4 regions of the Pseudomonas sp. GNP014 genome follow, and region 3 is predicted to be linked to each of the others. Evidence: predicted binding sites of a transcription regulator. Region 3 holds the regulator's gene; each other region holds the start of a gene.
The links. Region 3 encodes sigma-54, which starts transcription at its own class of promoters, with help from an activator protein. Its sites were predicted from a motif close to ANTGGCATNNANNTTGCTNT; they were not measured.
Positions count from the first base shown of each region.

Region 1 (5,294 bases), 650 kb from region 3:
AGGCTCCGAAAAGAAGCGTTCAACCCCTGAAACGGGCGTTTGACGCTCGTTTGCGTGGCGCCATTGCGGCTGGAACGGGAAGTTTCGAACCAAAATGGGTTGGAATGTGGGTACGGTGCAGTCTATTGCACCAATATAGTGCGCAAAGCTGAACGGCGTTAGAAGAAACGCAGGAAGGGGTTTTTCGGCTCGGGCGGTTTGTCTTTCAGCGGACATTCCGGGCGTACGCCGTAGTCTTCGCTGACGCAGGGTTTGACTTGACGTTTCTGCGCCAGCGAGATGCGCAGCATGTGGAACGGCTGGTTGGCGGTGCGTTCGACGATGCGGCCCTGTTCATCAAGGATTTCCACCGACAAGTGGTGGCTGCCACGGTCGATGTTACTCAACGGGAACACCGGGCTCAGGCCTGGCTCGCCAGTGGCCTGGCCGTCGAGCAGCAGGCGGTAGCGATGGCCTTGCTGCAGCCCCGGTTCGCTGGTGACGCTGACGATCACCTCGCCCGCGCTGCTGCGAATGGTCGCATCCGGCTCGGGGATCAGGATGCGCAGCATGTCGTAGTGGAACAGCGGTGGTTCCGGGGATTTTTGTGTCGCGCGCAGCGGCGCAGCCGCCGTGGGATTGGCCGACATGCGGTTGCTGGTCGCGATAGGCACACGCTTGGCGTTGCCACGCGGCTGGTCGGTGTAGACGCGATTGCCCTGGGCATCGACATAGGTGAAGACCTCGGCGTGAACGGGCAGAGCGAACAGGCACAGGATCAGCCAGAAAATCCTCATGGCGTGTGCACCCGCTGCACGGTGAACGTCACCGCCGGGCTCTGCTGGATGATCGTTTCGCCGTCGATCACCTGCACCGCGAGACGATGCTCCCCGCGATCAATATTCACCAGTTGCAGGATCGGCACGTTGCTCGACTGGCCGTAAGGCGCGTCGTCCAATACCAGCCTGAGTTGGTGCGGCGACTGCAGGCGCGGCTTGATCAGCACGTTGACGGTGAAGGTGCCGTTGTTGGCGCGCAGGGCTTCTTCGGTAGGCAGGCCGGTCAGCTCCAGCACTGCATAAGCGTTGCGGGCCGCTGGGCGATTGTCCGTGCTGGCGGGCGCCGGGGCGCGCGGTGCCTGTGGTTCGACGCTGTTGAGCGGTGGCAGCTCCACTGGCTGCGCCTGTACGCCGTCCGGCGAGTGATCGCTGTACACCGTGTGGCCGTTGGCGTCGGTGTACTTGTAGATCTGCGCGGCGGCGGGCAGGGCGATCAGCAGCAGGATGTAGAGAAAGGTGCGACCCATGAAATCGACCGGGAAAGAAAGCGATGGGGTGCAGCATAGGCGAGGTGCGGCGGTTGGCCCAACCCGAGACAGATCCGGAAATCATTCGGACGCCAAAATTTCCTGTAGGAGTGAGCCTGCTCGCGATGACGTTGTATCCGTCACTCTCACTTGCAATGACCCACCGCTATCGCGCGCAGGCTCACTCCTGCAGGAATATGGGGCGGCCATAAAATCCGGGCGATAAAAAAGGCCTCCCGAAGGAGGCCTCTTTTTGTCACGCCGTTTAGCGCGGCGCTACCGGATCAGCAGCTGTAGTACAGCTCATATTCCAGTGGGTGTACGAAGGTGCGAACCTTGATTTCTTCTTCGGATTTCAGCGCGATGTAAGCGTCGATGAAGTCGTCGGAGAACACGCCGCCCTTGGTCAGGAACGCACGGCCCTTGTCCAGCTCTTCCAGGGCTTCTTTCAGGCTGCCGCAAACTTGTGGGATCTCTTTCGCCTCTTCAGGCGGCAGGTCGTACAGGTTTTTGTCAGCGGCATCGCCTGGGTGGATCTTGTTCTGGATACCGTCCAGGCCGGCCATCAGCAGAGCTGCGAATGCCAGGTACGGGTTGGCAGCCGGATCCGGGAAGCGTGCTTCGATACGACGGCCGCGTGGGCTGTTGACGTAAGGAATACGGATCGAGGCGGAACGGTTGCGCGCCGAGTAGGCCAGCATTACCGGGGCTTCGAAACCTGGCACCAGACGCTTGTAGGAGTTGGTGGCCGGGTTGGTGAAGCCGTTCAGCGCTTTACCGTGCTTGATGATACCGCCGATGAAGTACAGGGCGGTTTCGGACAGGCCGGCATAGCCTTCGCCAGCGAAGGTGTTCTTGCCGTCTTTGGCGATGGACATGTGGACGTGCATGCCCGAGCCGTTGTCGCCGTACAGTGGCTTCGGCATGAAGGTCGCGGTGCGGCCGTAAGCGTCGGCAACGTTGTGTACAACGTATTTCAGAGTCTGAACTTCGTCAGCTTTCTTCACCAGGGTGTTGAACTTGACACCAATTTCGTTCTGGCCGGCAGTCGCCACTTCGTGGTGGTGAACTTCAACGGTCTGGCCCATCTCTTCCAGTGCGTTGCACATGGCAGTACGGATTTCGTGGTCGTGGTCGAACGGCGGAACCGGGAAGTAGCCACCTTTGACGCCAGGACGGTGACCTTTGTTGCCGCCTTCGATGTCCTGGTCGGACATCCACGAACCTTGTTCGGAGTAGATCTTGAACATCGAGCCGGAGATGTCCGACTTGAACTTCACTTCGTCGAAGATGAAGAATTCCGGTTCTGGACCGGCGAAGACGGTGTCACCGATACCGGTGGTCTTCAGGTATTCCTCGGCGCGGTGAGCAATGGCGCGCGGGTCACGATCGTAACCTTGCATGGTCGACGGTTCGATGATGTCGCACACCAGGATCAGGGTGGCGTCTTCGGTGAACGGGTCGAGAACGGCAGTGTCGTCGTCCGGCAGCAGGATCATGTCGGAGGCTTCGATGCCTTTCCAGCCAGCGATGGAGGAACCGTCGAACATCTTGCCGACTTCGAAGAAGTCGTCTTCCAGCGCATCGCGAGCCGGCATGGTCACGTGGTGCTGAGTGCCTTTGGTGTCCGTGAAGCGCAGATCAATCCACTTGACGTCATGATCTTTGATGAGTTGAACCGACTTCGACATAGTGTCCTCCGGGTGGCTTAGGGCTTGGTAGTGGATGCCCTTAATATGGGTGATGCCGGCGCAGATACTCTGCCAAGGCAACCTGCCTCACAAGGGAGCAAATTGCATGCCAGTGCCCCAGCATGGGTTTTTTGCCCCAAATTCACGCTTCTAATGGAGCAAATCGCCAGAAAGGCGAAAATCTCGCCCTTTAATGTAGCGCTCGATTCTGAAAATGACCTGTTTTGGTGCACGCAAAACCTTATGCACATTAACTGGTTAAACCTTGAGCAATTTCCGCTATAATCCGCGCCCCCCTTTTTCGGCTGGCCCTGCGCGCGCTGTTTTCATGAAACTAATCGTAAAAGTCTTCCCCGAGATCACCATCAAGAGTCGACCTGTCCGGACGAAATTTATCCGCCAGTTGGCCAAAAACATCCGCGCCGTGCTCCGCGATCTGGACCCGGCTGTGGTGGTGAACGGTGTGTGGGACAACCTCGAGCTGGAAACCCGCGTAGCCGACGCCAAAGCCCAGAAAGAGATGGTCGAGCGTCTGAGCTGCATGCCGGGCATTGCCCACCTGTTGCAGATCGACGAGTACCCGCTGGGCGACTTCGACGACATCACCGAAAAGTGCAAACAGCACTACGGTGATGCACTGGCCGGGAAGATTTTTTCGGTGCGCTGCAAGCGCGCGGGCAAGCACACGTTCAGCTCGATGGACGTCGAAAAATACGTCGGCAGCAAGCTGCGCCGTGAGTGCGGTGCTGCCGGTATCGACCTGAAAGCGCCACAAATCGAAGTGCGCATCGAAGTTCGCGACAAACGGTTGTTCGTCATCCACAGTCAGCACAACGGCATCGGCGGTTACCCGCTCGGCGCGTTGGAGCAGACGCTGGTATTGATGTCCGGCGGCTTTGACTCGACCGTTGCCGCCTACCAGATCATGCGCCGTGGCCTGATGGCGCACTTCTGCTTCTTTAATCTGGGCGGTCGTGCCCACGAATTGGGCGTGATGGAAGTCGCGCATTTCATCTGGAAGAAGTACGGCAGCTCGCAACGCGTGCTATTTGTCAGTGTTCCGTTCGAAGAAGTGTTGGGCGAAATTCTCGGCAAAGTCGATAACAGTCATATGGGCGTCGTATTGAAGCGTATGATGTTGCGCGCGTCCTCCGCCATTGCCGACCGCCTGCACATTGATGCCCTGGTGACCGGCGAAGCGATCTCCCAGGTGTCGAGCCAGACGCTGCCGAATCTGTCGGTGATCGACTGCGTGACCGACAAGCTGGTCCTGCGTCCGCTGATCGTGGCGCACAAGCAGGACATCATCGACACGGCCAACGAGATCGGCACCGCCGATTTCGCCCGGCACATGCCGGAGTACTGCGGGGTCATTTCGGTCAATCCGAAGACAGCCGCCAAACGCGGTCGTGTTGAGCACGAAGAGAAAGAATTCGACATGGCGGTGCTCGAGCGTGCGCTCGAAAACGCCAAACTGGTGCCGATCGATCGGGTGATCGACGAATTGGGCCAGGACGTACAGATTGAAGAAGTCAGCGAAGCACTGGCCGGTCAGATCGTCATCGACATCCGTCACCCGGATGCCGCCGAGGATGAGCCGCTGGAAATCGCTGGCGTAGAAGTACAGACGATGCCGTTCTACGCAGTGAACGCTCGTTTCAAGGAGCTGGATCCGACTCGCCAGTACCTGCTGTATTGCGACAAAGGCGTGATGAGTCGCCTGCATGCTCACCATTTGCTCAGTGAGGGGCATGCCAATGTGCGCGTTTATCGACCGAGCTAAGTGCCCGGGGCTGTTTGCCTGTGGCCTGCGTCACCGGCCCCCCGACACCGCCGTCAAGCTGTAACGGCCATGCCGGACACTACTGTTAATCGCTGCCAAGACTTGTCAGCAAACCGAATCCTCTGATCGAGATACACAAGTGATCGAAAATCTACGTAACATCGCCATCATTGCCCACGTTGACCATGGTAAGACCACCCTGGTAGACAAACTCCTGCGTCAATCCGGCACCCTGGAGCGCAACGAGCTCAACGACGAGCGCGTGATGGACTCCAACGACCAGGAAAAAGAGCGCGGTATTACCATTCTGGCGAAAAACACCGCCATCAACTGGAACGGCTACCACATCAACATCGTGGACACCCCGGGCCACGCCGACTTCGGCGGCGAAGTTGAACGCGTAATGTCGATGGTTGACTCCGTTCTGCTGCTGGTTGACGCTCAAGACGGCCCTATGCCGCAAACCCGTTTCGTGACCAAGAAGGCGTTCGAAGCCGGCCTGCGTCCAATCGTGGTAATCAACAAGGTTGACCGT
Region 1 covers NZ_JBTGUS010000001.1:1,607,911-1,613,204, forward strand. The annotation lists gene ACXX9E_RS07380 (DUF4124 domain-containing protein) at 159-776, opposite strand; gene ACXX9E_RS07385 (DUF4124 domain-containing protein) at 773-1,285, opposite strand; gene glnA (glutamate--ammonia ligase) at 1,570-2,976, opposite strand; gene thiI (tRNA uracil 4-sulfurtransferase ThiI) at 3,305-4,759, shown strand; gene typA (translational GTPase TypA) at 4,899-5,294, shown strand, end outside.
Region 1: a site for sigma-54 is predicted at 3,071-3,090, ahead of glnA (glutamate--ammonia ligase). Genes of this name have one in related genera too.

Region 2 (5,294 bases), 680 kb from region 3:
TTCGGTGATGGTCACGGTCAGGCTGCCATGGGTCACGGCGGCCGGCGAGACCTTCACGTTCTGGCCGATGACGATGGTGCCAGTACGCGAGTTGATGATGACTTTCGCCACGGCCTGGCCCGGATCGACCTCAAGGTTTTCCAGGATCGACAGGTAGTCGACGCGCTGGCTCGGATCAAGCGGTGCAGTGACGCGGATCGAACCGCCGTCGATGGCTTGCGCCACGCCAGGGCCTAGCATGTCGTTGATCTTGTCGACGATGCGCTTGGCGGTGGTGAAGTCGGAACGGTTGAGGTTCAGCGTCAGGCTGTTGCCCTGGTTGAAACCGCTCGGCACCGAACGCTCGACCGAAGCACCGCCGGGAATACGACCGGCCGACGGAACGTTGACGGTGATCTTCGAACCGTCGCGCCCTTCGGCGTCGAAACCACCGACCACCAGGTTGCCCTGAGCGATGGCGTAGACGTTACCGTCGATACCCTTGAGCGGGGTCAGCAACAGGGTGCCGCCGCGCAGGCTCTTGGAGTTACCGATGGACGACACGGTGATGTCGACCTGCTGACCCGGTTTGGCGAACGCCGGCAGATCGGCACTTACCGACACCGCCGCGACGTTTTTCAACTGCACGTTGCCCGATCCCGGCGGCACCTTGATGCCGAACTGCGAGAGCATGTTGTTGAAGGTCTGCAGGGTGAACGGAGTCTGTGTCGTCTGGTCGCCGGTGCCGTTAAGCCCGACCACCAGGCCGTAACCGATCAACTGGTTGGAACGCACGCCGGAAATGCTGGCGATATCTTTCAGCCGCTCGGCGTGGGCACCAAAGGCTGCGGACAACAGGGCCGCAGCCAGCATGAGGCTCTTGAAATTCAAAGTCGCCACCTAGAAAGGGAACAGCGGGCTGAGGAAGAAACGGTCGAACCAGCCTGGCTGACTCGCATCGGCAAACGAACCGGTGCCCGAGTAGGTGATGCGCGCATCGGCGACACGGGTCGACGACACGGTGTTGTCGGTGGCAATGTCATCAGCGCGCACCAGACCTGCGATCCGCACCAACTCGTCGCCGGTGTTGAGGGTCATCCACTTCTCGCCGCGCACGGCGATGATGCCGTTGGGCAACACGTCAGCCACGGTCACGGTGATCGAACCGGTCAGGGTGTTGCCCTGCGCCGCCTTGCTGTCGCCTTTGGTCGCACGGTCGCCGCTGTAGCCGACGTCCAGGCTCAGGTCGTTACCGCCCAACGGGTTGTTGGTGGTACCGCTGCCGCCGAACAGCGACGTCAGGCCGATGCCGGTCTTGCTGTTCTTGGCCACTTGCGAGTTGGCGTTCTTGCTCGCCTGAGTCTTCTCGTTCAGCGTGATGGTGATGATGTCACCGACGCGGAACGCCTTGCGGTCGCTGTACAGGTTCTGCTCGAAGCCGGCCTGATAGATCGAGCCGTTGTTGGCCGCAGCCGGCAATGGCGTGCGCGGCAACACCGGGGCGTAGTAAGGGTCATTGGGCTTGGGCGTCGGCGCGACGCAGCCCGCGAGCGAGACGACCCCACCCAATGCCAGAACAGATACGAAGCGTTTCATGACCCTACCTCACGGTGTTGCTGGCGGCCTCATGGCCGCCTCATAGACTGGATTACAGATTCTGCGTTACGAACGAGAGCATCTGGTCGGCGGTGGAGATCACCTTGGAGTTCATCTCGTAGGCGCGCTGAGTGGTGATCATGTTGACCATCTCCTCAACAGTGCTGACGTTCGAGGTTTCCAGAGTGTTCTGCAGCATGGTGCCGAAACCGTTCAGGCCCGGGGTACCGACTTGCGGCGCACCGGAAGCGGCGGTTTCCAGGAACAGGTTGTTGCCCACCGCTTGCAGACCAGCCGGGTTGATGAAGTCGGCAGTTTGCAGGTTGCCGATCACCTGGGACGCCGGGTTGCCGGCAATGGTGATCGACACGGTGCCGTCGCGGCCTACGGTGAAGGTCTGGGCATCGTTGGGAATGACGATGGCCGGTTCCAGGGCGAAACCGCTGGCGTTGACGATCTGGCCATTGGAATCGAGGTGGAACGTACCGTCACGGGTGTAGGACGTGGTGCCGTCCGGCTGCAGAATCTGGAAGAAACCACGACCGTCGATGGCCATGTCCAGCGGCTGCTCGGTGGTTTGCAGGCTGCCGGCGGTGAAGTTTTTCTGCGTGCCGACGATGCGCACACCGGTACCCACCTGCAGACCGGACGGCAGTTCGCTGTCCTGGGTCGACTGGGCGCCTGGCTGACGCTTGATCTGATACAGCAGGTCCTGGAACTCGGCGCGGTCACGTTTGAAACCCGTGGTCGAGACGTTCGCCAGGTTGTTGGAAATGGTGGTCAGGTTGGTGTCCTGGGCGGACAGACCGGTTTTGGCAACCCATAGAGCCGGAAGCATTCGATTCTCCTCGTGCGCCTGTTTTACGGCGCGACGTTCTGATAATTAGCTGATCTGCAAGACCCGAGCCATGGCCTGGTCGTCGTCTTTGGCGGTGTTCATCATCTTGACGTGCAATTCGAACTGCTTGGCCAGGGCCAGCACCGAAGTCATTTCTTCCACGGCGTTGACGTTGCTCGACTCGAGGAAACCCGACACCAGTTTGACGTTGGCGTCGGCCGGCGCAGGCTGGCCGTCCTTGGTGTAAATCGAGCCGTCGAGGCCCTTGTTCATGTTCTTGATGTCCGGGTTGACCAGCTTGATCCGGTCGACTTCCGCCATGACGCGCGGGCCTTCGCCCATCGCACGAATACTGATGGTGCCGTCTTCGCCGACTTCGATCTGCTGCTCGGGCGGCACGGCGATCGGACCGCCATTGCCCATCACCGGCATGCCGTTGCCGGCACGCAGCACGCCGAGGGCGTCGACGTTGAGGCTGCCGGTGCGCACGTAGCTTTCGCCGCCGTTCGGGTTCTGCACGGCGATCCAGCCATTGCCGGTGACGGCGACATCGAGGTCACGGCCGGTCTGTACCAGCGAGCCCGGGGTGAAATCCGTGGCCGGGCGTTCGCTCATGGCAAAGGCACGCGCCGGAAAGCTGTCACCGAACACCGGCATCGAACGCGCCTGCTCCAGGTCGCGCTGAAAACCGTTGGTGGAGATGTTCGCCAGGTTGTTGGCATGGGCCTTTTGCGCCAGTGCGTTCTGGCTGGCGCCGGTCATTGCCACATAAAGGTACTTGTCCACACTCTTTCCTCTGCATGCCGGACGTTTGCCGCCCACCGCTGTACTGCTGAGCCATAAGCAATTTGCAGACCAACTTTTTTCTGGCGGCTGGCAGCCCGATAAACAAAGGACTTGAGGGAATCAGAGGGGAAACTTGAAATGTATCGAAGTCGAAAAACCGGCGGTGTTATGCCGCTTGGCGGCAATCCCGATCTCTGCGGCTGAAGGAGAACTTGTGGTGAGGGGATTTATCCCCCGATGGGTGGCGAAGCCGCCCCGCTTTTCCTTCAGGACGACCTCATTCGTAGGTTTTGCGACTGCTACGCAGCCGCTCGGGGATAACCCCCCTCGCCACAAAACGCTTGATACCACAGCGTTGCTGTTAGTTTTCGGGGTCTTTGCCCACTTCATATTCGCGCAGTTTGTTGGCAATCGTGGTGTGCGAAACCCCCAGCCGCTTGCCCAACTGCCGGCTGCTTGGATGTTCGGAATACAGTCGCTCCAGCACCGCCTTTTCGAAACGCCCGACAATCTCGTCCAGCCCACCTTCAAGCGAGAAATCGCCAAGCGGCTGACGCACGCCGTAATCCGGCAGGCGAATATGCTCAGCCTTCACCGTGCCGCCCTCGCACAGCGAAACCGCCTGGAACAGCACGTTCTCCAACTGCCGCACGTTACCCGGCCAATGGTAATGACTGAGACGATCCATCGCCGCCGGCGCCAGTTTCGGCAGCGAGCAACCGATCTGCCGACTGGCCTGATCGAGGAAGTGCTCCACCAGTGGCGTCAACCCGTCGAGGCATTCGCGCAAGGGCGGGATGTGCAGCGACAGCACATTCAAACGGTGATACAGATCCTGGCGAAACTCACCGCGTGCGCACAGTTCGGACAAGTCCACCTGAGTCGCGCAGATCACCCGCACATCCAGATACACCTCTTCATCGCTGCCGACCCGCCGGAAGCAACCGTCCTGCAAAAAGCGCAGCAGTTTCACTTGAAGGCGCGGGCTCATCTCGCCAACGCCATCGAGAAACAGCGTACCGCCCGCCGTCAGCTCCAGCAGACCGAGCTTGCCTTCGGCGCGCGCCCCTTCGAACGCGCCCGGTCCGTAACCGAACAGCTCGGTCTCGGCCATGGACTCCGGCAAGCCGGCGCAATTGAGCGCCATCAACGGCGATTGCCCGCGCGGGCTGGCGAGGTGGCAGGCACGCGCCAGCAACTCTTTGCCGGTGCCGGTCTCGCCTTCGATCAACAGCGGCGCATCCAGCGGCGCCATGCGCCGGGCTTCACGCACCACCGCCGCCATCACTTTCGAGCTCTGGAAGATGCTGTCGAAGCCGCGCAACTCCTGTTTGCGTACGTTGTAGATACGCTCGCCAACCCGGTCGGCACGGTGCAGTGTCAGCACCGCGCCGGCCATCGCTTCGCTGTCGTCATGCTCCGATTGCAGCGGCGCGATATCAGCCAGAAAGATGTCGCCCTTGACCTTGACCCGCATGCCATTGATGCGCGACTTGTTGGCGCGCACCAGTTCCGGCAGGTCGAAATCTTCGGCATAACGCGACAGCGGTATCCCCGGCACCTCATCGACGCGCACCCCGAGCAACTGCGCCGCCGCACGGTTGGCGGCGACAATCGAGCCGCCCATGTCGATCGACAACACCGGAAACTCCAGCGCACCGAGCAAGGCATTCAATTCCATGTGCCGACGCTCGCTCGGCATCAAACCGACACGCTTGACACCAAACACCCCGGCAATCGCCTCGAACTTCGGCCGCAGCGCCTGAAACTGGATGTTGATCAGGTTCGGGCAATGCAGATAGATCGCGTTGCCATGCTCGCCACCCACTTCACCGCGCGCCACGTTGATCCCGTAGGCGACCAGCAAGTTGAGAATGTCGCGCAGGATGCCGATGCGGTTCTGGCAATGGACTTTGATGCGCATAAAAATCGTCCGAATAAACGATAAAGAACCTGTAGGAGTGAGCCTGCTCGCGATAGCGGTTTATCAGGCTGTACTGAAGGTGAATGACACACCGCTTTCGCGAGCAGGCTCACTCCTACAGGGGGACTGCGCCAGACTTTTCTGTCGAGGCGCGCAGATAGTTGTCAAGAT
Region 2 covers NZ_JBTGUS010000001.1:2,936,233-2,941,526, reverse strand. The annotation lists gene ACXX9E_RS13225 (flagellar basal body P-ring protein FlgI) at 1-852, opposite strand, end outside; gene flgH (flagellar basal body L-ring protein FlgH) at 880-1,575, opposite strand; gene flgG (flagellar basal-body rod protein FlgG) at 1,628-2,413, opposite strand; gene ACXX9E_RS13210 (flagellar basal body rod protein FlgF) at 2,459-3,199, opposite strand; gene ACXX9E_RS13205 (sigma-54-dependent transcriptional regulator) at 3,561-5,123, opposite strand.
Region 2: a site for sigma-54 is predicted at 3,254-3,273, ahead of ACXX9E_RS13210 (flagellar basal body rod protein FlgF). Genes of this name have one in related genera too.

Region 3 (5,294 bases):
CCGTGAAGAAACTCGCCAGCGCCGGTCGCGCGACCGGCAGCAAGGTCACCGAATCGCGTCCGCGTATCGACATGGTGATCCAGCCGAAGAAGAAAACCGACGAGAAAACCCAGTAATGGCAACTCTGAAAGCTCAGCACCTGGCCAAGGCCTATAAAAGCCGCCAGGTCGTGCGTGACGTCAGCCTGTCGATCGACAGCGGCCAGATCGTCGGCCTGCTCGGCCCTAACGGCGCCGGCAAGACGACGTGCTTCTACATGATCGTCGGCCTGGTGCAGGCCGATCAGGGCCGCGTACTGATCGACGATCTGGACGTCAGCCACCAGCCGATGCACGGTCGTGCCAAGGCCGGTATCGGCTATCTGCCGCAAGAAGCGTCGATCTTCCGCAAACTGTCGGTGGCCGACAACATCATGGCCATCCTCGAGACCCGCCCGGAACTCGACAAGGCAGGCCGTCGCAAGGAGCTGGAAAGCCTGCTGCAGGAATTCCACATCAGCCACATCCGCGACAACCTCGGCATGAGCCTGTCCGGTGGTGAACGCCGCCGGGTGGAAATCGCCCGCGCCCTGGCGACTGCACCGAAGTTCATCCTGCTCGACGAACCGTTCGCCGGTGTCGACCCGATCTCGGTCGGCGACATCAAGCAGATCATCCACCATCTCAAGGCCAAGGGCATCGGCGTACTGATCACCGACCACAACGTCCGCGAGACGCTGGACATCTGCGAAACCGCTTACATCGTCAACGACGGCCAGTTGATTGCCGAAGGCGACGCAGAAACCATTCTGGCCAACGATCTGGTCAAAGAAGTGTATCTGGGTCACGAGTTCCGCCTGTAAGCGCGACGTCCCGGTGGTTCGCGAGGGCGCTGTATCGTTGAAGCAGTTTTTTATACGTTTTAATTGTTACAGCGCTCTAGGCAAACACTTCAGTTTCAGGCATATAATTTGCTTAAGTTTGGCGCTTCGGCGCCCTGTAGTGGATGGCGCATAGCGCCGGCGAATAAGGTGTTAAGCCCCTGCCATGAAACCATCGCTAGTCTTGAGAATGGGCCAGCAGCTGACGATGACACCGCAGCTGCAACAGGCCATCCGCCTGCTCCAATTGTCGACCCTGGATCTGCAACAGGAAATCCAGGAGGCCCTGGAATCCAATCCGATGCTCGAACGCCAGGAAGAAGGCGACGACTTCGACAACTCCGACCCGCTGGCCGACAACGCCGAACACAAGCCCAATACCGAAATCCAGGAACCTTCCTACCAGGAATCCGCCCCGACGGTGGACAACCTCGAGGAGGGCGAATGGAACGAGCGCATCCCCAACGAGCTGCCGGTCGACACCGCGTGGGAAGACGTCTACCAGACCAGCGCCAGCAGCCTGCCCAGCAGCGATGATGACGAGTGGGATTTCACCACCCGCACTTCTGCCGGCGAGAGCCTGCAAAGCCACCTGTTGTGGCAACTCAATCTTGCCCCGATGTCCGACACCGATCGCCTGATCGCCGTGACGCTGATCGACTGCATCAACAACCAGGGCTACCTGGACGAGACCCTTGAAGAGATTCTCGAGGCATTCGACCCGGAACTGGATATCGAACTGGACGAAATCGAAGCCGTCCTGCACCGCATCCAGCAATTCGAGCCGGCCGGTATCGGTGCGCGCAACCTCGGTGAATGCCTGCTGCTGCAACTGCGCCAGTTGCCCGCCAAGACGCCGTGGCTCGCGGAAGCCAAACGCCTGGTCACCGATTACATCGACCTGCTCGGCAGCCGGGATTACAGCCAGTTGATGCGCCGCATGAAGCTCAAGGAAGACGAGCTGCGCCAGGTCATCGAACTGGTGCAAAGCCTCAATCCGCGTCCCGGTTCACAGATCGAATCGACCGAAGCCGAATACGTGGTACCGGACGTCATCGTGCGCAAGGACAACGAGCGCTGGCTGGTCGAACTGAACCAGGAATCAGTGCCACGCCTGCGGGTCAACGCGCAGTACGCCGGTTTCGTCCGTCGCGCCGACACCAGTGCCGACAACACCTTCATGCGCAATCAGTTGCAGGAAGCCCGCTGGTTCATCAAGAGCCTGCAGAGCCGCAACGAGACCCTGATGAAAGTTGCCACGCAGATCGTCGAGCATCAGCGCGGCTTTCTGGAGTACGGCGACGAGGCCATGAAACCGCTGGTCCTGCATGACATCGCTGAAGCGGTAGGCATGCACGAATCGACGATTTCCCGGGTGACCACGCAGAAATTCATGCATACCCCGCGCGGTATTTATGAACTGAAATACTTTTTCTCCAGCCACGTCAGCACCTCCGAAGGCGGCGAATGCTCGTCCACGGCGATCCGCGCGATCATCAAAAAACTGGTTGCCGCGGAAAATCAGAAAAAGCCGTTGAGTGACAGCAAGATCGCTGGTTTACTGGAGGCACAAGGCATTCAGGTGGCTCGCCGCACCGTCGCCAAGTACCGCGAATCCCTCGGGATCGCGCCTTCGAGCGAACGCAAGCGGTTGATGTAAGCCACGTTACAGCGTTCCAGTGGCAGGCTATCCAGCCTGCCGCTTTATGCACTGGCAACGAAGGAGAAGCTGTATGCAAGTCAACATCAGTGGACACCAACTGGAAGTGACCGAACCTCTGCGCGATTACATCAATGAGAAACTTCAACGATTAGAGCGCCATTTCGACAAGATCACCAACGTGCAAGTCACGATGTGCGTCGAAAAGCTGAAGCAGAAAATCGAAGCCACCTTGCATATTCCCGGCAGCGAAGTGGTCGCCAACGCAGAAGATACTGATATGTATGCTGCGATCGACTCACTCACCGACAAGCTGGATCGCCAACTCAAAAAGCATAAGGAAAAGACCCAGAGCCTGCTCCAGGGCGCTACCGGTCGATAACCCCCCTACTCCATGATCCGACTTGAAAGTATCCTGACCCCCGGCCGTTCCCTCGTGAACGTGCCGGGCGGCAGTAAAAAGAAAGCCCTCGAACAGATTGCCAACCTGATCGCCCGTGAAGTGCCTGATCTGGAGATGCAAGATGTCTTCGAGGCGTTGATTGCCCGTGAAAAACTCGGTTCCACCGGTTTTGGTAACGGCATCGCCATTCCTCATTGCCGCCTCAAGGGTTGCGAAGCGCCAATCAGCGCATTGATGCACCTTGATGCACCCATCGATTTCGATGCCATCGACGGCGCTCCGGTTGACCTGCTGTTCGTCCTGCTGGTGCCGGAAGCTGCCACCGATGCTCACCTGGAATTACTGCGCCAGATCGCCAGCATGCTCGATCGCAAGGAAGTTCGTGAAAAACTGCGCAGCGCATCGAGTAACGAAGCCTTGTATCAGGTCGTCCTGAGCGAGCAGAACGGTCACTAATCATGCGCTTGATCATTGTCAGCGGCCGCTCCGGCTCGGGTAAAAGCACCGCCCTGGATGTCCTTGAGGACAACGGCTATTACTGCATCGATAACCTGCCGGCCGGCCTGCTGCCGGAACTGGCCGAACGCGCGCTGATTCATACCGAGCTGGCGCAACCGCTGGTGGCCGTGTCGATTGATGCGCGCAACCTGCCCAGCCATCTGTCGCGCTTTCCGGAGCTGCTTGAAGAAGTCCGCAGCCGCCACATCCAGTGCGATGTGTTGTACCTGGATGCCGACGAAGAAACCCTGCTCAAGCGTTTTTCGGAAACCCGTCGCCGCCACCCTTTGAGCACGGCCAATCGTTCGTTGGCCGAAGCGATCAGTGATGAAACCGCTCTCCTCGGCCCGATTGCCGATCTGGCCGACCTGAAAATCAACACCACCAACCTCAACCTCTACCAGTTGCGCGACACCATCAAGTTGCGCCTGCTGAACCAGCCGGAGCCGGGAACGGCCTTTCTGGTCGAGTCATTTGGCTTCAAGCGCGGGATGCCGGTGGATGCGGACCTGGTGTTCGACGTCCGCTGCCTGCCCAATCCTTACTGGAAACCGGAGCTGCGCGCGCAGTCCGGGCTGGACGCACCCGTGGCCGAGTACCTGGCGGCGCAACCGGAAGTCGAGGAGATGTTTCAGGACATTTTCAGCTATCTGCACAAGTGGCTGCCGCGCTTCGCCGCGAGTAACCGCGCCTACGTCACCATTGCCATTGGCTGCACCGGCGGGCATCACCGCTCCGTCTACCTGACCGAACGCCTGGGTCAGGCCCTGCAGAAAACCCTGAAGAACGTCCAGGTTCGCCACCGCGACCTCACTTAAAGGATTCACACCGCGATGCCTGCTCTGGAAATCGAAATCATCAATAAACTGGGCTTGCATGCCCGCGCGTCCGCCAAGTTCGTTGGCGTGGCCGGCCAATATCCCGATTGCACGATCAGAGTGGGTCGCACACCGGAGACCACGGTCGATGGCAAAAGCATCATGGCGATGATGATGCTGGCTGCCGGCAAGGGCACCAAAATCTATCTGAGTACCGAAGGCCATCAGGAACAGGAAGCGCTGGATGCGCTGGTGGCGTTGATCAATAACTACTTCGACGAAGGTGGTTGAAAGCCACAAACAGGCTATCGCAGCCCTCAGCGCACAAATCCCCCTGTAGGTGCTGCCGAGGCTGCGATCTTTTGATCTCTTCAACCCAACGCCGTATCCATCACCATCATCAAACAGAAGCCGATCAACAAGCCAAGACTGGCCAGCTTGTCATGGCCATTGCGTCGCGACTCCGGGATTACTTCGTGAGTCACCACCAGCAACATCGCCCCCGCCGCCAGTGCCAGCCCCAATGGCAATAACAACTCCGCCAGGCTGACCAGCCACGCACAGAGCAGTGCAAACACCGGCTCGACCAGACCTGACGCCGCGCCGATCAAAAACGCTTTGCCCCGTGACATTCCTGCCCCCGCCAGTACCAGCGCAATCACCAGACCTTCCGGCACATCCTGCAGGGCAATGCCCATCGCCAGGCTGTCGGCATCGGGCATGCCGCCGCCGGCGGAAACGCCGACCGCCATGCCTTCCGGGATGTTATGGGCAATGATGGCGAACACGAACAGCCAGATCCGTGGCGCAATCACTGGATGCTCGACAGTGCCAACGAGCATTTCCGGTGAAGCTCCCGAGACCTTGCGATCGACCAGAAACAGGCCGAACGCCCCGAGCATGATGCCGAAGCAGATCAGCCCGCTCGCAGCCCACGGGGTCAAGCCAAGACCTTCTGCAGCGGCGATACCTGGCACGATCAGCGAAAACGCCGTCGCCGCCAGCATCACCCCGGCACCGAAGCCGAGCAAGGTATCGCCAAGCGCCTGCGGCATG
Region 3 covers NZ_JBTGUS010000001.1:2,257,950-2,263,243, reverse strand. The annotation lists gene lptA (lipopolysaccharide transport periplasmic protein LptA) at 1-116, shown strand, start outside; gene lptB (LPS export ABC transporter ATP-binding protein) at 116-841, shown strand; gene ACXX9E_RS10015 (RNA polymerase factor sigma-54) at 1,026-2,519, shown strand; gene hpf (ribosome hibernation-promoting factor, HPF/YfiA family) at 2,593-2,901, shown strand; gene ptsN (PTS IIA-like nitrogen regulatory protein PtsN) at 2,914-3,378, shown strand; gene rapZ (RNase adapter RapZ) at 3,381-4,238, shown strand; gene ACXX9E_RS09995 (HPr family phosphocarrier protein) at 4,254-4,529, shown strand; gene ACXX9E_RS09990 (ZIP family metal transporter) at 4,610-5,294, opposite strand, start outside.

Region 4 (5,294 bases), 950 kb from region 3:
TAGGTGGTCTCGTGGCTAATGGAAAGTCTCATGCAGCCTCCAGGTAGGAACTGTGAATGGCGTTGCCCAACTGGCGCACCAGCGGGATGAATTCGGTCAGCCACGCGTGCAGGCCTTCCTCGAGAATTTCGTTGATGCCGGTGTAGCGCAGACGTGCGTCCATTTCCGCCGCCAGCCGTTGCGCCGGTCGACCATTGGCGCCGGGCAATTGCGCGAGGATCTGGTCGATCTCCTCGGTGCACGCACGCAGCGAACGCGGCACATCGGCGCGCAGCAGCAGCAACTCGGCGACATGCCGGGCGCCGGGGGCATCGCGGTAGATTTCGGTGTAGGCCTCGAACGACGACAAGGCCCGCAGCAATGCACTCCACTGGTAATACGCGTGGGCGGTGCCGTCGCTGACCGCTTCGGCCTGATCCCCGGCCATTTCATAACGCGCATCGAGCAGACGCAGCGTGTTGTCGGCGCGCTCGATAAACGTGCCCAGACGAATAAAGCGAAACGCATCGTTACGCATGATCGTGCCGTAGGACGCACCACGGAACAGGTGCGAACGCTCCTTGATCCACTCGCAGAAACGGCTCATGCCATAGCGGCTCAGGCCTTGTTCGGCGATCCCGCGAATTTCCAGCCAGGTGGCGTTGATGTTTTCCCACATGTCGGCGGTGATGCGCCCACGCACCGCATGGGCACTGGCCCGCGCTGCGCCGAGGCAACTGTAGATACTTGCCGGGTTGGCCGCATCGAGGGCGAAAAAGTGCAACAGGCGTTCGGCGTGCAGTTCGCCGTGACGCTCCAGGTAATCGTCGAGGGTGCCGGTGATCAACAGCGGCATGGCCAATTCGTGCAGACCATCGCCGCGACCGTCCTGCGGCATCAGCGACAACGAGTAACTGACGTCGAGCATCCGCGCGAGGTTTTCCGCCCGCTCCAGGTAACGCGACATCCAATACAGATCCGAGGCAGTTCTACTTAACATGGCAAGCTTCCTTCAATCCTCGACCACCCAGGTGTCCTTGGTTCCGCCGCCCTGGGAGGAATTCACCACCAGGGAGCCTTCGCGCAGGGCAACACGGGTCAAACCGCCGGGCACAACCCGGGTTTCGCGACCGGACAAGACAAATGGCCGCAGGTCGATATGGCGCGGCGCAATGCCGTTTTCGACAAAGGTCGGACAGGTCGACAGCGACAGCGTCGGTTGTGCGATGTAGGCGTGCGGCTTGGCCTTGATCCGCTCGCGGAACGCGTCGATTTCCGCGGTCGTTGCCGCCGGCCCGACGAGCATTCCGTATCCGCCGGAGCCCTGGGTTTCCTTGACCACCAGCTCCGGCAGATTGGCCAGTACGTGGGACAGTTCGGACGGGTTGCGGCATTGCCAGGTCGGCACGTTCTTCAGGATCGGTTCTTCGTCGAGATAAAAACGGATCATGTCAGTGACAAACGGATACACCGATTTATCGTCCGCCACCCCGGTACCGATGGCGTTGGCCAGCACGACATTGCCGGAGCGATAGGACGACAGCAGTCCCGGTACACCGAGCATCGAGTCGGGGTTGAACGCCAGCGGATCGAGGAACGCGTCGTCGAGGCGACGGTAGATCACGTCCACCGGTTTTGGCCCGTCGGTGGTGCGCATGAAGACTTTGTCGTCGCGCACGAACAGATCCGCGCCCTCCACCAGCTCGACGCCCATCTCCCGCGCCAGAAACGCATGCTCGAAGAACGCACTGTTGAAGCGCCCCGGCGTCAGCACCACCACGCTCGGGTCGTCGATGGGGCTGGAGCTTTTCAGGGTATCGAGCAACAGATTCGGATAGTGGTCGATGGGCGCGATGCGCTGGGCGGCGAACAGCTCGGGGAACAGGCGCATCATCATCTTGCGGTCTTCGAGCATGTAGCTCACGCCGCTCGGGGTCCGCAGGTTGTCTTCGAGCACGTAGTAAGTGCCGTCGCCATCGCGCACCAGATCGACGCCGGAAATGTGCGAGTAGATATCGCGGTGCAGATCCAGCCCTTGCATCGCCAACTGGTATTGCTCGTTGGCCAGCACTTGTTCGGCGGGAATGATCCCGGCCTTGATGATGCGCTGCTCGTGATAAAGGTCGGCGAGAAACATGTTCAGCGCCTTGACTCGCTGGATACACCCGCGCTCGACAATCCGCCATTCGCTGGCGGGAATGCTGCGCGGAATCGTGTCGAAAGGAATCAGGCGCTCGGTGCCCTGCTCGTCCCCGTAGAGCGTGAAGGTGATCCCGGCACGGTGGAACAGCAAGTCAGCCTCGCGTCGCCGTTGTGCCAGCAACTCGTCAGGCGTGTCGGCCAGCCAGCGCGCGAACTCCCGGTAATGCGGGCGAACCAGGCCGCCGGCATCGTACATTTCATCAAAATAGGTGCGGATCATGCCGTACTCCTTGTCACCCGGACCTACAGGCCTTCGCAAGGCCCGTGCCATCGGCATAAACGCTTTGATTTCAATCGGTTGGATAATGACGCCGCAGGCACCGCACCATTCCTGTGCGGCAAATGCCCCAACCTGATTGCCCCCGCTTCATTGCGACGCATTGCAGCGCCTATCACCAGCATAGTCAGAGTTGATTTCACTGCCCGGTGCCGGCTGCGGATAATCCGCGCATCCGCTGCACAATTTCCCTGGTGAAATGTTCAGCCCAACCACTCCGGACTGTGACCACAGTCCCGCAGGCCTTAACCCTGACCGGTTTCCCCGGCTTATCGGTCTTCCCTTTCAGCCACCCTCTGCGGTGGCTTTTTTTTGCCCGCTTGAAATGTTTTGAAAGTAAAAGCAAAAGATCGCAGCCTTCGGCCGTTCCTGCGGGTGACTGTTGCAGGAGCTGCCGAAGGCTGTGATCTTTTGATCTCTGGAAACGACAACGGCCGACCCGAAGGTCAGCCGTTGCCCGATACCTGTAACCGGAGATCAGTTCAGACGATAGCGGTTGCGCACCTCCTGCTTGACGCCCCAGCCTTCGATGATGCCGCCCAGCGGCTCGACCACGGCAGAGAAACCCTGCTCGAAATCGCCAATGTCGTCATACGTTGCATACATCACTTTGCTCAATTCCAGCGACCAGGCGCCATCGTCGCGCGCACTGACCTGAGCATTGATGGATTCACCGCGAAACTTGCCTGCAGCCCTGCGCGCCCGCTCCTCGTCCGGGAAAATGGCGTAGAACTCGATGGGATGAAAACGGGAAAAATCGAACCCGCCTTCTTTCATGCGGCGCAGAACATTGCTGCTGATGTCTTCTTGATAGGCTGTGCTCATGAATCGTCCCCCTCAGATAGATGGATAGACTTTCCGTATTCCCGCCCCGGGCCTCTGGCCAAAGTACTGCGGCAACGTGGTTGCACGCGGGAAACAAGCATGTAGCTGACAAGACCAGACCTTAGCGATCCGTTCGCTGATCTCGCTTGCAGAGTAGCCCCAAGATAGAGCCGCTGCCAAGGCCTGGTGCTTCAGGTGACAAGAAGAATTTCAGATTGGCGTGATGCTACGGATTTCGATGCTGTTCTGGCTTTTCAGGCTTTTGACACCAGCATCGGCGGTACGCCCTTCCAGATCGTTCAGATCCAGTTCGGCGGCGACAGGAAGCAACCGCGCCTTGACCATTCGAGCGGCCTCGTCATCACTGGGGCATTCCGCCTGCTCGAACACCTCATCGACAATTTCACCATGATCGTCCACGAAAGTGACTTTCCACTTTTGCATCGGTGCCTCCTCGATCAAACCCGTAAATGGGCTTACTTCTATCTCGACTTTTGGCGAGATTGATCGTTCAAAAGGAATACATCTGCCGAACATGAAAAAAATATCACGTTGGGGGTTGGAAAACTTTTGGGCCGAGGGGATTTATCCCCTCGCCACAGACAATCCCTTCACTCAGTCAGTCGTTGCTTGGCTTGTTGATCGCCTGCAGCACGTACTGCGGCAAGGCGAACGCGCCGATGTGGATTTCCGGGTTGTAGTAACGAGTGACGATGCCGCTGCCAATGAAACGCTGTTGCAGGGTTTCACGGCTCAACCTGCGGTAGGCCGGGTTGGTCGAGCCCCAGGCGAAGGTCATCGAACCGCCGATGTAGGTCGGCACGGCGGCCTGATAGAAATGCCAGTCCGGAAACAGGCTGCGCAGGCGACCGGCGGTGGTTTTCACTTCGTCGATCTGCATGAACGGCGTGCCGTTCTGGGTCACCAGGATGCCGCCCTCATTCAGGCAACGGTGGCAGGCCTGGTAGAAATTCTCCGAGAACAGCACTTCGCCCGGACCAATCGGGTCGGTGGAGTCCGAGATAATCACGTCGAATTTTTCCGTGGTGGTGGCGACGAAACGCATACCGTCGTCGATCACCAGGTTCAGCCGTGGATCGTCGTAAGCGCCTTTGGAGTGGTCCGGCAGGAACGTTTTGCACATGTCGACCACGGTGCCGTCGATCTCGACCATGGTGATGTGCTCGACGCTGGCATGTCGGGTCACTTCGCGCAACATGCCGCCGTCGCCGCCGCCGATGATCAGCACGCGCCTGGCGGTGCCGTGGGCGAGGATCGGTACGTGGGTGAGCATTTCGTGGTAGATGAATTCGTCGGCTTCGGTGGTCTGGATCACGCCGTCCAGCGCCATCACCCGGCCCATGCGCGGGTTCTGGAAAATCACCAGGTGCTGATGTTCGGTGCGCACTTCGTGCAGGAGTTTTTCCATGCGAAAACGCTGGCCATAACCTTCATAGAGGGTTTCCAGGTACTCGCTGGTCTTGGTGGCGGTCATGGTCAGGTGCTCCGGGGAATGCGCAGGCGCCCATCATGCTGACGATTGCCCGGGAAAGGCGCGCATTTTACGTTGCCAAAGATGACAGGTCGAACCTCGGCTCATCGGCAATCTGCATAACCTTGTGGAAGCGGGCTTGCCAGCGATGCAGTCAACACGGTCTCTGCGTGACACCGCTGCGATGCTATCGCTGGCCAGCCAGCTCCCACAGGTTATGGGGTGATTTCAACGTTGTGGCTAGATCCGCACGTTGCCTCGCGGTCCGGCAATGGCCCAGATGATCAGGCCCAGCACCGGCAGGAGGATGATCAGCAGGACCCAGAGGATTTTCATCCCGGTCTCGGCGCCGCTTTTCAGCACGTTGATGATGGCCCAGATGTCGAGGGCAAGAATGATCAGGCCGATCAGACCGTTGAACGTGGAACCCATGGTGTCGCTCCAGAATAGTGGCATGCACTTTTAGGATAGACGGTCGCGCGCAGGGTTCCCTTTTATTGCGTTCAAACGTGAATGGCG
Region 4 covers NZ_JBTGUS010000001.1:3,204,628-3,209,921, reverse strand. The annotation lists gene ACXX9E_RS14500 (transglutaminase family protein) at 1-32, opposite strand, end outside; gene ACXX9E_RS14495 (alpha-E domain-containing protein) at 29-979, opposite strand; gene ACXX9E_RS14490 (circularly permuted type 2 ATP-grasp protein) at 992-2,401, opposite strand; gene ACXX9E_RS14485 (ribonuclease E inhibitor RraB) at 2,936-3,283, opposite strand; gene ACXX9E_RS14480 (hypothetical protein) at 3,494-3,727, opposite strand; gene speE (polyamine aminopropyltransferase) at 3,903-4,778, opposite strand; gene ACXX9E_RS14470 (PLDc N-terminal domain-containing protein) at 5,016-5,207, opposite strand; gene ACXX9E_RS14465 (hypothetical protein) at 5,279-5,294, opposite strand, start outside.
Region 4: a site for sigma-54 is predicted at 2,434-2,453, ahead of ACXX9E_RS14490 (circularly permuted type 2 ATP-grasp protein). Genes of this name have one in related genera too.